DNA from 4 places in the Pantoea sp. y20 genome. Region 2 is predicted to be linked to each of the others. Evidence: predicted binding sites of a transcription regulator. Region 2 holds the regulator's gene; each other region holds the start of a gene.
The links. Region 2 encodes Fur, which represses iron uptake genes when iron is present. Its sites were predicted from a motif close to ATAATAATGAGAACNACTATCAA; they were not measured.

Region 1 (3,168 bases), 1.3 Mb from region 2:
GGATCAAATAATAAGTGGAGAGACTCATGAGTGTAAGTACACCGATGTTGGTGACCTTTGTAGTGTATATCCTTGGGATGGTGCTGATAGGTTTCATCGCCTGGCGATCAACCAAAAGCTTCGATGACTATATTCTCGGCGGGCGCAGTTTAGGGAGCGTCGTGACCGCGCTCTCTGCGGGTGCTTCCGATATGAGCGGCTGGTTATTAATGGGCCTGCCGGGCGCCATTTTCCTGTCCGGGATCTCCGAAAGTTGGATCGCCATCGGCCTGATCATCGGTGCCTGGCTGAACTGGCGCATTGTAGCGGGCCGTCTGCGTGTGCAGACCGAGCATCACGATAATGCGTTAACCCTGCCAGACTTCTTCTCCAGCCGTTTCGAAGATAACAGCAAACTGCTGCGCGTTATCTCGGCGGTGGTGATTCTGATCTTCTTCACTATCTATTGTGCGTCTGGCGTGGTTGCCGGTGCGCGTCTGTTTGAAAGTACCTTTGGCATGGATTACCAAACCGCGCTGTGGGCAGGTGCTGCTGCCACCATTCTCTACACGCTGGTGGGCGGTTTCCTCGCGGTGAGCTGGACCGATACCGTGCAGGCCAGCCTGATGATTTTTGCGCTAATTCTGACGCCAATTATCGTGATTGTCGCCGTCGGCGGCCTGGATGATTCACTGGCGGTGATCAGGGCGAAGAGCCTCGAAAACCTCGATATGCTGAAAGGGCTGAACTTTGTCGCGGTGATTTCGCTGCTCGGTTGGGGACTTGGCTACTTTGGGCAGCCGCATATACTGGCGCGCTTTATGGCGGCCGATTCGCATCACACCATCCGCAGCGCGCGTCGTATCGGTATGATTTGGATGATCCTGTGCCTGGGTGGCGCGGTGGCGGTGGGCTTCTTTGGTATCGCCTACTTCGAGAACCATCCTGATCAGGCGGCGGGCGTAAGCCAGAACGGCGAGCGTATCTTTATCGAACTGGCGCGTATTCTGTTCAATCCGTGGATTGCCGGTATCTTGCTCTCAGCGATTCTCGCCGCGGTGATGTCGACCTTAAGCTGCCAGCTGCTGGTGTGCTCCAGCGCCCTGACCGAAGATCTCTATAAAGGCTTCCTGCGTAAAAACGCCAGCCAGAAAGAGCTGGTGTGGGTAGGGCGCTTAATGGTGCTGGTGATTGCCCTGATTGCTATCGCGTTGGCAGCCAACCCGGAAAACCGCGTGTTGGGTCTGGTGAGCTATGCGTGGGCAGGCTTCGGTGCCGCCTTTGGTCCGGTGGTGCTGTTCGGCGTGTGCTGGAAACGCATGACGCGCAACGGCGCGTTGGCCGGTATGGTGATTGGCGCGCTAACCGTACTGCTGTGGAAAGATTATGGCTACGCCGAGCTGTATGAAATCATCCCAGGCTTCGCGTTCGCCAGTATCGCGATTGTGGTATTTAGCCTGCTGGGTCGCGGCCCATCAGAAGCGGCACAGCAGCGCTTTGCCGCCGCCGAAGCCCAATACCACAGCAAGTAACCTCTATCGCCGTTGATGGCGACATGTTTGATGAACCCCCGGGTGCGCAGGAGTGCGCACCCTCTAAAACCCGCTCCCCCATCCGCAAAACAAAATTAATTTCCTGCAGTGACTTGTATTTCTCTCTTCAGTAATGATAATCACTATCGTTCGCACTTTACGTTTTTTTACCTAAGGTTTACCCTTCTTAAAATTCAAGAGGTTGGTGATGTTCGTTCCCTTTCTCATTATGCTGCGCGAAGGTCTGGAAGCAGCGCTCATCGTCAGCCTGATTGCCAGCTATCTCAAACGAACCCAGCGCACCCAATGGTTTCCCGCCATGTGGGCCGGCGTATTTATCGCTGCCGCGCTCTGCTTAGCGTTGGGCATCTTTATTAATGAAACTACCGGTGAGTTTCCTCAGAAACAGCAGGAGCTGTTCGAAGGCATTGTCGCGGTGATTGCCGTGGTGATCCTGACGTCGATGGTGTTCTGGATGCGCAAAGTTTCGCGCAATATCAAAGCCACGCTGGAAAAATCGGTCGATCAGGCGTTGCAGAAGCAGGGCAGCAGCGGCTTCCCGCTGGTGCTGATGGTGTTTCTGGCGGTGGCGCGTGAAGGGCTGGAATCGGTGTTCTTCCTGCTGGCCGCGTTCACGCAAGATGTGGGTTATGCGCCGCCGCTCGGCGCGGTGCTCGGCCTTGCAACCGCCGTGGCGCTGGGCTTTTTGCTCTATTACGGCGGCATTCGCCTGAACCTGGCGCACTTTTTCCGCTGGACCAGTTTGTTCATTCTGTTTGTCGCAGCGGGGTTGTCCGCCGGCGCCATTCGCGCCTTCCATGAGGCCGGTTTGTGGAATCACTTCCAGGATGTAGCGTTTGATATGAGCAACACGCTCTCAACGCACTCGGTGTTCGGCACGCTTTTGGAAGGGATTTTAGGTTACCAGGAAACGCCAAGCGTCAGCGAAGTGGCGGTGTGGCTTGCCTATCTCATCCCGGCGCTGCTGCTGTTTTTCTTCCCGGCCCGGCCTGCAGTCAACGCGGCACGTACCACACGCTGAAATTTAATCAGGCGCGATTGCGCGCCTGTTCTTCCATGTAACAGGGATATCACTATGACGATTCGCTTCCGCCGCAAGGCGCTGTTGGTTGCTATGCTGGCGCTTTCCGGTGCGGCTACTGCTGCCGTCCCGCAAGTCACGGTCACCGTGACGGACAAACAATGTGAGCCGATGTCGCTCAACGTGCAGGCCGGTAAAACCCAGTTCATCATCAAAAACAACAGCCAGAAAGCGCTGGAGTGGGAAATCCTGAAAGGGGTGATGGTGGTGGAAGAGCGTGAAAACATCGCGCCTGGCTTCAGCCAGAAACTCACCGCCAATCTGGAAGCGGGCGAATATGACATGACCTGCGGCCTGCTCAGCAACCCGAAAGGCAAGCTGGTGGTGAGCGGCGATGCGAAGAAAGCGGCAAACGGTAAACCGGATGTGCTGGAGCTGGTTGGCCCGATCGCCGACTACAAAGTCTACGTGATGAATGAAGTGAAAGAGCTGGTAGCGGGCACCAAAGCGTTTACCGATGCGGTGAAAGCCGGCGACATTGAGAAAGCCAAAGCGCTATTCGCACCTACGCGCGTGCATTACGAGCGTATTGAACCTATTGCTGAGCTGTTCTCA
Region 2 (3,168 bases):
ACCGTTTCGGGTCTACGTCGTCGTGGTTATAGCGCCGCTTCTATCCGTGAGTTCTGCCGCCGTATTGGTGTGACCAAACAGGACAATATCGTGGAGATGGCTTCACTGGAATCGTGCATTCGTGACGATCTCAATGAAAACGCACCGCGTGCGATGGCGGTAATGGATCCGTTGAAAGTGGTGATCGAGAACCTGCCTGCAGGTCACGATGAGATCATCACTATGCCGAATCATCCGAACAAACCGGAGATGGGCACGCGTGAAGTGCCATTCAGCCGTGAAGTGTGGATCGATCGCGCTGACTTCCGTGAAGAAGCCAACAAGCAGTATAAGCGTTTGGTGCTGGGTAAAGAAGTGCGTCTGCGTAATGCTTACGTGATCCGTGCCGAACGTGTGGCGAAGGATGCTGAAGGCAATATTACCTGCATCTATTGTACTTGCGACGTTGATACGCTGAGCAAAGATCCGGCCGATGGCCGTAAAGTGAAAGGTGTTATCCATTGGGTTTCTGCAATCCACGCGCTGCCAGCGGAATTCCGCCTGTACGATCGTCTGTTCAGTGTGCCAAATCCGGGCGCGGCTGAGGATTTCCTCACCACCATCAACCCAAACTCACTGGAAATCAAACAGGGCTTCGTTGAGCCTGGTTTACGTGCTGCCGATTCGATGGCACCGTACCAGTTCGAACGTGAAGGCTATTTCTGTGCTGATAGCGTCTATTCACAGCCCTCCAGGCTGGTGTTTAACCGCACCGTAGGTTTGCGTGATACCTGGGCAAAAATCGGCGATTAATAGTTTTAGTCGCGAGCACGATAAGATCATGAAAGGGCGAGCAATCGCCCTTTTTTATTATCTCAATTTGGCCAGATACGACCTTTTATGCTGCACGCCTCAATTCGCCTTTAATTCCCTATTTGCGACTATTCTGACTTTAGAAAAATTAACCCATTTGGCAGTGTGAAAAACTTTTTTTCAGGTAGGCTATGCGCTCTCAGACGGTGCTCTGCGGCTTATCTAAGGAAAAAAAATGACAACTCTCGCCCAGGAAGCCAGGCATAGCGTGGTGGTTTTACATCAGCTTATTGAACGTATTTTCAATCAGGCGGAAGGCAGTGACGACAGCATTGATCTGTTTTTATCGCACTTTCATCCCGAGTTCAAAATGGTCACGCCGCAAGGCAAACGATTGGACCTCAATGAAATGGAAGTGCTGTTTCGCCAGTTACAGGGGCAGCGTGAAGGCATGCGCATTGCCACCAGTGAGCACGCCATCATCTCGCAGCAAAGCGAGGAAGTGACGATTCAGTATCGTGAATTACAGATGATGAACGGCATCAATCAGAGCCGCATTTCACTGGCGGTATTGGATTGCAGCACCGCCATTCCGCGCTGGCGCTACCTGCAGGAAACGCTTGTCGCCTGATTACAGGCATAAAAAAACCGGCTCAAGCGCCGGTTTTTTTTATACTGCATAGCACACTCAATTACTTATCGTGGAGCGTATCGTCTTCGCGGCAGTCTCCCAAAGCACAATGACCGTACAGGTACAGGCTGTGGTTGCTGAGCTTAATGCCGTGGCGAGTGGCAATTTCACGCTGACGCGTTTCGATTGATTCATCGCTGAATTCTATAACTTTGCCACAATCCAGGCAGATCAAGTGATCGTGGTGATGCTGCTGAGTCAGTTCGAAGACAGATTTGCCGCCTTCAAAGTTGTGACGGGTTACGATGCCCGCGTCGTCAAACTGGTTAAGAACGCGATACACCGTTGCCAGACCAATCTCTTCGCCCATATCAATCAGGCGCTTATACAAATCTTCCGCACTGACGTGATGGGACTCTGGGCCGGGTCCCTGAAGCACTTCCAGAATTTTCAGTCTGGGTAGCGTGACTTTCAGGCCAGCCTTCTTCAATGCGGAGTTGTTGTCAGTCATGCGGATATTGTCCTGTTACTTTGCTAGTCACTTGCGGCGCAGGGGCCTTGAATGTTTAGGTCAACGCGCATTCTCATTTGCGTCTCATTATAGAACTCAAGCAGTGAAATGAAAACCAAGGCAACGTCCTTAATCACCAAAGTTTGTAAGGATATCGTCACTAACGTCTTCAAGACGCTTGGGTTTTGGATTCCATTTCACTCAGCCTCATTCTACTGCCAGAGGAATAAGCGGATGACCATTGCGGGTATTCTACAGATTTGCGGGGAAAAGTTAAAAAACCGTAGCTATTATTTTTATAGGAAATTCCGTTACCCGATGTGAGGCAGTGCGCACATCGGGCAGAGCAGGGAATTAAGCTTCAATAATCTCTTTCAGCTGCAGCTCATCAAAGATCTGCTTCACCCACTTCTCAACGCGTTCGTTGGTCAATTCCGGCTGACGGTCTTCGTCAATGGCCAAACCAAGGAAGTTTTTGTCATCGGCCAGGCCTTTAGAGGCTTCGAAGTGATAGCCTTCGGTTGGCCAGTGACCGACGATCACCGCACCATTCGGCTCAATGATGTCACGGATAGTGCCCATCGCATCACAGAAGTACTCGGCGTAATCTTCCTGATCGCCACAACCAAACAGCGCTACCAGCTTACCATTGAAATCAATCTCTTCCAGCGTCGGGAAGAAATCGTCCCAGTCACACTGCGCTTCGCCGTAATACCAGGTTGGGATACCCAGCAGCAGGATGTCGAACGCTTCGAGATCTTCTTTGGTGCTCTTAGCAATGTCATGCACTTCGGCGACATCTTTACCCAGTTGTTTCTGGATCATCTTTGCAATGTTTTCAGTGTTGCCGGTATCGCTGCCGAAGAAAATGCCTACGATTGCCATGGGTTAGGTAACCTCTTAAATCCTGATTGTGAAAGTAAGTCAGTTGACTGCACAGTTATGCGAATAATAGCAGACCGGTAAAAAGTGCGGAACGTATAAAACCGTGACTTTGTGTTCCAGCGTGCGGTCTTCGCGCGTTACGACAGTTTGAGCTGTGCCAGCAGCATTTGTTCAATCAATTCGCTGCGACTGATGTTTTGCTGATCGGCTAGCGTGCTGAGGGCGTCAACCGCCTCGCTCGACATCTTCAGCTCAACACGACGCAGCCCACGCACTTTATCGCGCTTGAGCTGATTGCGTTTGTTGATGCGTAACTGTTCATCACGCGTCAGCGGGCTGGTTTTCGGGC
Region 3 (3,168 bases), on a different replicon from region 2:
ACCACAGGAACAGTTGCACCAACATCGGTACACCACGGAAGAACCAGGTGTAGAACCAGCTCACGCCCACCAGCACCGGATTGGAGGAGAGGCGCATCAGCGCCAGCACCGTACCGAAGGCAAAACCCAGCACCACAGAGATCGCAGTGAGCTGCAGCGTCATTAATACGCCTTGCAGGATCGATTCGCCGGTAAAGTTCTCCGCAATCACGCTCCATTCGAAGCGTGGATTATTAATCATCGAGTTCGCCATCGCCACCACGCACAACAACACGACCAGCGCACTCAGCCAGCGTCCGTAGTAACGTTTGCCGACGATTTTCAAATCGCCGGTGTGGTCGTGAATGTCACTCATTGAAAGATTTCCTGATTGCGTTTGGCTTGTTTAACAGCACCAAAGCCGATGCCCCAGTTGTCGAGGATCTTGTTGTAGCTGCCATCTTTGATCAGCGAGTTAAGCGCGGCCTGTACGGCGGGCTCCAGCGCGGAATCTTTCGGGAAAGCGACGGAAACGGGTGCGTCATGGACGGTGATCTCACCGCTCATGGTCAGCGGTTTAATCACCTTCACCTGCCACAGCAAACCTTCATACGGGCCGAGGAACATTGGCACGCGACCGCTTACCACCGCCTGCACGCCAGCTGGACGATCCGGGAAGACGGAGACTTTGATTGGCTTTTTACCCGCCGCTTCACAGGCTTTGCTGGCGTCTTCAAGGCGCGTAACCTGAGTGGTACCGGAACCGGCGCCCACTTCTTTACCACAGACATCGGCCAGCTCTTTGAATGGCGCGATGTTGGCATCTTTACGCGAGATAATGCCGAGGCGGCTGGCATCGTAATAACCCACGAAGTCGATGATTTTGGCACGCGCTGGCGTGGCGTTAATATTGGAGAGCGCCACATCGTAACGACCGGTTTTCAGGCCTGGAATGATGTTGTCGAAACCGCCGGTGTCGCGCCACTGAACCTGGATTCCCAGACGCTCGCCCACGGCATTCATGATATCGATTTCACGGCCGGCCAGCGTTTTGTTGTCTTCTTTATAGAAGGTGGTTGGCGGCGTGTTGGGGTTGGTTCCGGCAACAATATAGCCCCGTTTCACCACATCCGCAGGCAGCAGGCTTTTCAGCGCAGGATCGGCCTGCACATGGATTGAGCTGTCAGTTGGGACGTTTTCATCGGCGGCGAACGCGGTGTGTGCACTCAGCGCGAGCGCAAGAAGAGTCATGCCTTTGGCGAATTTCACTGGAACCTTTCTCCTGATTTATAAAAAGTTTCCCCACAGGGAAAAGGCGTTGAGGTAGCGATGGTTTTGTCTCCTGACTCACCTCGTGCGAACGGCGTGCGGTGAGTGGAATTGTCATCCTCATATACCCTAAATAATTCCAGCTGCAACAAGGCGGCAAGTGTGTGAATCCCCGGGAGCTTACTTAAGTAAGTGACTGGGGTGAACACGCGGAGCCAACGCAGTTGCGGCTGAAATTATGACGGGTATTTACGTCCCGATTAGCATTCTCTGGAAGATAGATAACAATCACAAATGCGAAAAAAACATATCTATTGCCGAAATATGGCAATAGCCGCTAGCACGGTTGCAAGGCGGGATTTCCGCCCGAGATTTGGCACGTAACACTCAGCAGAATTCAGAATATGCTAGTGAATCAATAGCCTGCTTATCCAGTATTCATCGACACATTTCTTCTTACTCATAACGGTTTCTTCTAAGCAAATGAGAAATTCCCCTCTCCGCAACTCATACCCCGCAACCGAACAACCTTTGTAAAGGTTTGTATTGTCAGGCATGTTGCCGTCTCACTGAATAGACAATGAGAACCGTTATCATTATCATGCGCATTTACTTACAATTGTTAACGTTACAGGGAGAAAACTTAAGTGAATGTAACCATGCGTGGCAAAAAGCGTCCAATTGCGCTTTTTTTAGCGGGAATGCTAACGTCGCCTGCCTTTGCAGCTGAAACCACCGAAAAGCTGGCTGACGATGAATCAATGATCGTCACCGCCGAGCAGGAGCTGAAACAGCAACCGGGCGTGTCCACCATCACCGCTGAAGACATCAAAAAAAATCCCCCTGTTAACGATCTCTCCGACATCATTCGCAAAATGCCCGGCGTAAACCTTACCGGTAACGGCGCCAGCGGCAGCCGCGGCAATAACCGGCAAATCGATATCCGTGGCATGGGCCCGGAAAACACCCTGGTGATGATCGATGGCGTGCCGGTTTCCTCTCGTAACTCGGTGCGCTACAGCTGGCGCGGCGAGCGTGATTCACGCGGCGATACCAACTGGGTGCCAGTTGAAATGGTTGAGCGCATTGAAGTGATTCGAGGCCCGGCCGCTGCTCGATACGGTTCTGGCGCGGCGGGCGGCGTGGTGAACATCATTACCAAGCGTCCCACCAACGACTGGCACGGCTCGCTGTCGCTCTATACCAGCCAGCCGGAAAATAGCAAAGAAGGCGATACCCGACGCGCTAACTTCAATCTCAGCGGCCCGCTGGCCGGTGATGCGTTGACCATGCGCCTGTACGGCAACATCAACCGCACCGATGCCGATGCGTTCGATATCAACACCGCAGAAAACGGTTCATACGCGGCGGGCCGTGAAGGCGTGCGCAACAAAGACATCAATACCGTGCTGTCGTGGAAAATCACGCCGCTGCAAATCATCGACTTCTCCTGGGGCTACAGCCGTCAGGGCAATATTTATGCCGGTGACACGCAGAACAGTAACAGCAACGCCAGCACCGACGGTTTAGTGGAGTCGCTGTACGGTGATGAAACTAACCGCATGTATCGCCAGAGCTACGGCATCGCGCACAACGGTATCTGGGATTGGGGAACCTCGAAGCTCAATTTCAACTACGAGAAAACCAATAACACCCGCCTGCAGGAAGGCACTGCCGGGCGTACTGAAGGAATGATCAACAGCGATACGTACGCCACCAGCCGCCTGGAAAGCTATCGCGCGGGCGGAGAGATCAACTTCCCGCTGCAGCTGCTGGTCGATCAAACCGTGACGCTGGGCGCGGAGTGGAACCGCGACGAGCTGAACGATCCAGCATCAATGCTTGCGGCCAGCGCGAGCGGCGTGAATTTGCCAGGCAGTTCTGGCGATCCATCGCAGCGCAGCAGTAAGAACAGCGCCA
Region 4 (3,168 bases), 680 kb from region 2:
CTTCATTGATGCGCGAGTTGCGGGTTTTCTCGTAGCGCGCGTAGGTATTGGTGCTGACGCCGTTATCCCATGCGCCGGTCCATTTCAATGAGACGTTCTGGCGATACAGGCGGTTAGTTTCATCACCGTACAGACTTTTCACCAGCGAGCTGGTGTTGGTGTTCTGCGTATCACCCGCATACAGGTTGCCCTGACGGCTGTAACCGGCCTGCAGCTCCAGCGTCTGCATCGGTGCAAACGCCCAGCTCAGCAAGGCATTGATATCTTTATTAACTGAACCTTCACGACCGGCCGGATAGCTGCCCGCATAGCTGCCGGTGCGCGCCGCCGCATGCCCTTCGTTGATGTCATAGGCATCGGCCTGGGTTTTGGCTAAACCACCGTACAAACGGAAGTTGAAATCATCGCCCAGCGGCCCTTCCAGACTGAAGTTAGTGCGCTTAGTGGCGCCTTCCGCTTTATGTTCCGGCACGTTGTAATAGGTGTTCCAGGAACCGTGCCACTGCTGATCGGTCTGTTTTTTGGTGATGATATTCACCACACCGCCCGCCGCGCCGTTACCGTAACGCACCGCCGCCGGTCCGCGAATCACGTCGATGTGATCGATCATCTCCGGCGGCACCCAGTTGGTGTCGCCACGCGTATCACGCTCGCCACGCCAGCCAAGGCGCACCGAGTTGCGGCTGGTGATCGGCATGCCGTCCACCATGATCAAGGTGTTTTCCGGGCCCATACCACGAATATCGATCTGGCGATTGTTACCGCGCTGGCCGCTGGTGGAGTTGCCTGTCAGGTTAACGCCTGGCATGGTACGGATAATTTCAGACACATCACGCGCGGGCGGATGTTTTTTGATTTCGTCGGCGGTAATGGTTGAGACGCCCGGCGCTTGCAGGTTCTGCTGCTGCGCGGTGACCATCAAGGTGCCGCCGTCCATTGATTGTGCGTCAGTCGTGCTGGCAGAGGTTTTGCTGGAGGAAGTCTCTGCTGCCCAGGCGCTGCTGGAAAGCAGTGAGGCGCTGAGCCCCAGTTCAATCAGAATGGCTAACGATAACCGTGAGTAATTTTTCATTTTATACGTTCCTGGATGGCCAGCAAAAAGCCGTTGAATGCTTAACTGGCGAGCCGGTGAGAAGATCCCTGTCCATATCGCGCCCAGTTCCAGACCCTTCAAACCATCCGTAGCGCAACCTTACCGAACGGTAAGCATCTGGCGGAACAGGCGTGCTCATTTTTGAGCGCAGTCACCCTATTGCAAATGCAAATTATTATCAATAGTATTATTCATCAAGCTTATGTAAATCTCCGCGTAAACACCGACTGGCAGCCCTATGACCTGGCGAAATGATGTAACCGGCAGTGCGGCCTGGTGGCAGGCGCAACAATCCCAAGGTATTCCCCGCATTGAGTTAGTAGACGATGGCCAATGTCAGGTCACTTTCTTCTGGCGTGATCCGCAAGGCGATGAGACGCAATCGTCGACCCAGCGCGTGTGGATTAACATTACCGGCGTGACCGATCACCACCAGCGCCGCCCGCCGCAGTCGTTAATGCGTGTGGCGGGCACCAACGTCTGGTATTGGCAGACCTCGCTGCCCGCCAACTGGCGCGGCAGTTACTGTTTGATGCCCGATGAACAGGCCACGGACTTCACTGGCGTTGCCGACATGTCCACGCTGCGCAACTGGTGGCGCGACAAATTTCCGACGGCGCAGGCCGATCCTTTGAACAGCTTACGTGGCTGGTCCGGTGGTCGCGGCATGGGCGTCTCGCCGCTGCATCTGCCTCACGCACCCGATCAACAGCTGTGGCAAGCGGTGGATAACGGCACAGCGCCAACCATTGAACTGCAACAGCAACAATGGGATAGCGCGCTATTAGGCAACAGCCGCAAGGTGTGGATTTACACCACCGGCGCAGCCAATCCCGCACAGCGTCCGCTGGCCATCATGCTTGACGGGCAATTCTGGGCGCACAGCATGCCGATTGCCGGACCGCTGCAGCAGCTCACTGATGCCGGTTCTTTGCCGCCAGCGGTGTATCTGTTTATCGACATCATTGACCGCGAACACCGCAGCCGCGAGCTGCCGTGTAACGCGCAGTTTTGGCAAGCCATTCAGCAAGAACTGTTACCGCAAATTGCACAATCAACGCCTTATCGCCAGCAGGCGGACAGTACCATCGTCGCCGGACAAAGCTTTGGCGGCCTGGCGTCGGTGTTTGCCGCGCTGCACTGGCCGGAAACCTTTGGCAACGCGCTCAGCTTATCGGGCTCCTTCTGGTGGCCGGAACGCGGCAATCCGCACGGCTGGCTGCTGCAGGCGCTGGATAACGGTCTTGCACCGCGTCAACCGCTGCGTTTCTGGCTCGAAGCGGGCAAACGCGAAGGCTTGATTCTGCAAGCTAATCAACAACTTCAACAGCAGCTTAGCGCTGCCGGCTATCAGGTGAATTACCTGCCGGTGGAAGGCGGCCATGACGCGCTCTGTTGGCGCGGCGGCCTGCTGAATGGCCTGCAAGCGCTGTGGAGCAAACCGGAGCATCCATGTCCGAATCCCTGATGAATAAGCCTATGACCGACCAACAAACCTTGCCGTTAGTCGCGGCACAGCCCGGCATCTGGATTGCCGATCAGCTGTCACCTCATCACAACGCTTACGCGGTGGCGCACTTTGTCGAACTGCGCGGTGAGATTGATAGCGCCCTGTTGGCGCAGGCGATCGTTGCGGGCATGCAGGAAGCCGACACGCTGAATATGGCCTTTGGTGAGGTGGAAGGCGAAGCCTTGCAGTGGCCGCAGCCACACGCCTTTAGCCTGCCGCAGATTGTCGATTTGCGCGCGGAGGCCGATGCGCCCGCCAAAGCGCGCGCGCTGATGCGTGACGATATGAATGGCGAACTGCGCGTATTGAGCGGCGCAAAGCTGTGGCATCACCGCCTGTTCCGTCTCGACGATCAGCATTGGTTTTGGTATCAGCGCTATCATCATTTGGTGGTGGATGGCTTCAGCTTTACCGCGCTGACGCGCCGCATAGCCAATCTCTACAGCGCGGCCGTACGTCAGCAAGCCGCTGAACCGACGCCGTTTATTCCGTTTAGCGAAGTGGTGGACGAGTATCAGCGCTACCGCGAATCCTCCTCCTTTATGCGTGACAGCCAGTTCTGGCG

Region 1: a site for Fur is predicted at 1,639-1,661, ahead of efeU (iron uptake transporter permease EfeU). Genes of this name have one in related genera too.
Region 3: a site for Fur is predicted at 1,829-1,851, ahead of ACYAC5_RS22640 (TonB-dependent siderophore receptor). Genes of this name have one in related genera too.
Region 4: a site for Fur is predicted at 1,259-1,281, ahead of fes (enterochelin esterase). Genes of this name have one in related genera too.

What each region holds. Positions count from the first base shown of each region.
Region 1 is NZ_CM142816.1:2,519,034-2,522,201, reverse strand. Features, by position in the region: gene putP (sodium/proline symporter PutP) at 27-1,511, shown strand; gene efeU (iron uptake transporter permease EfeU) at 1,720-2,553, shown strand; gene efeO (iron uptake system protein EfeO) at 2,608-3,168, shown strand, end outside.
Region 2 is NZ_CM142816.1:1,258,112-1,261,279, forward strand. Features, by position in the region: gene glnS (glutamine--tRNA ligase) at 1-792, shown strand, start outside; gene ACYAC5_RS05800 (hypothetical protein) at 1,028-1,423, shown strand; gene fur (ferric iron uptake transcriptional regulator) at 1,485-1,934, opposite strand; gene fldA (flavodoxin FldA) at 2,289-2,819, opposite strand; gene ybfE (LexA regulated protein) at 2,957-3,168, opposite strand, start outside.
Region 3 is NZ_JBUBNJ010000002.1:605,242-608,409, forward strand. Features, by position in the region: gene ACYAC5_RS22630 (amino acid ABC transporter permease) at 1-355, opposite strand, end outside; gene ACYAC5_RS22635 (ABC transporter substrate-binding protein) at 352-1,248, opposite strand; gene ACYAC5_RS22640 (TonB-dependent siderophore receptor) at 1,908-3,168, shown strand, end outside.
Region 4 is NZ_CM142816.1:578,341-581,508, reverse strand. Features, by position in the region: gene ACYAC5_RS02605 (TonB-dependent siderophore receptor) at 1-1,072, opposite strand, end outside; gene fes (enterochelin esterase) at 1,332-2,561, shown strand; gene ACYAC5_RS02595 (enterobactin synthase subunit F) at 2,546-3,168, shown strand, end outside.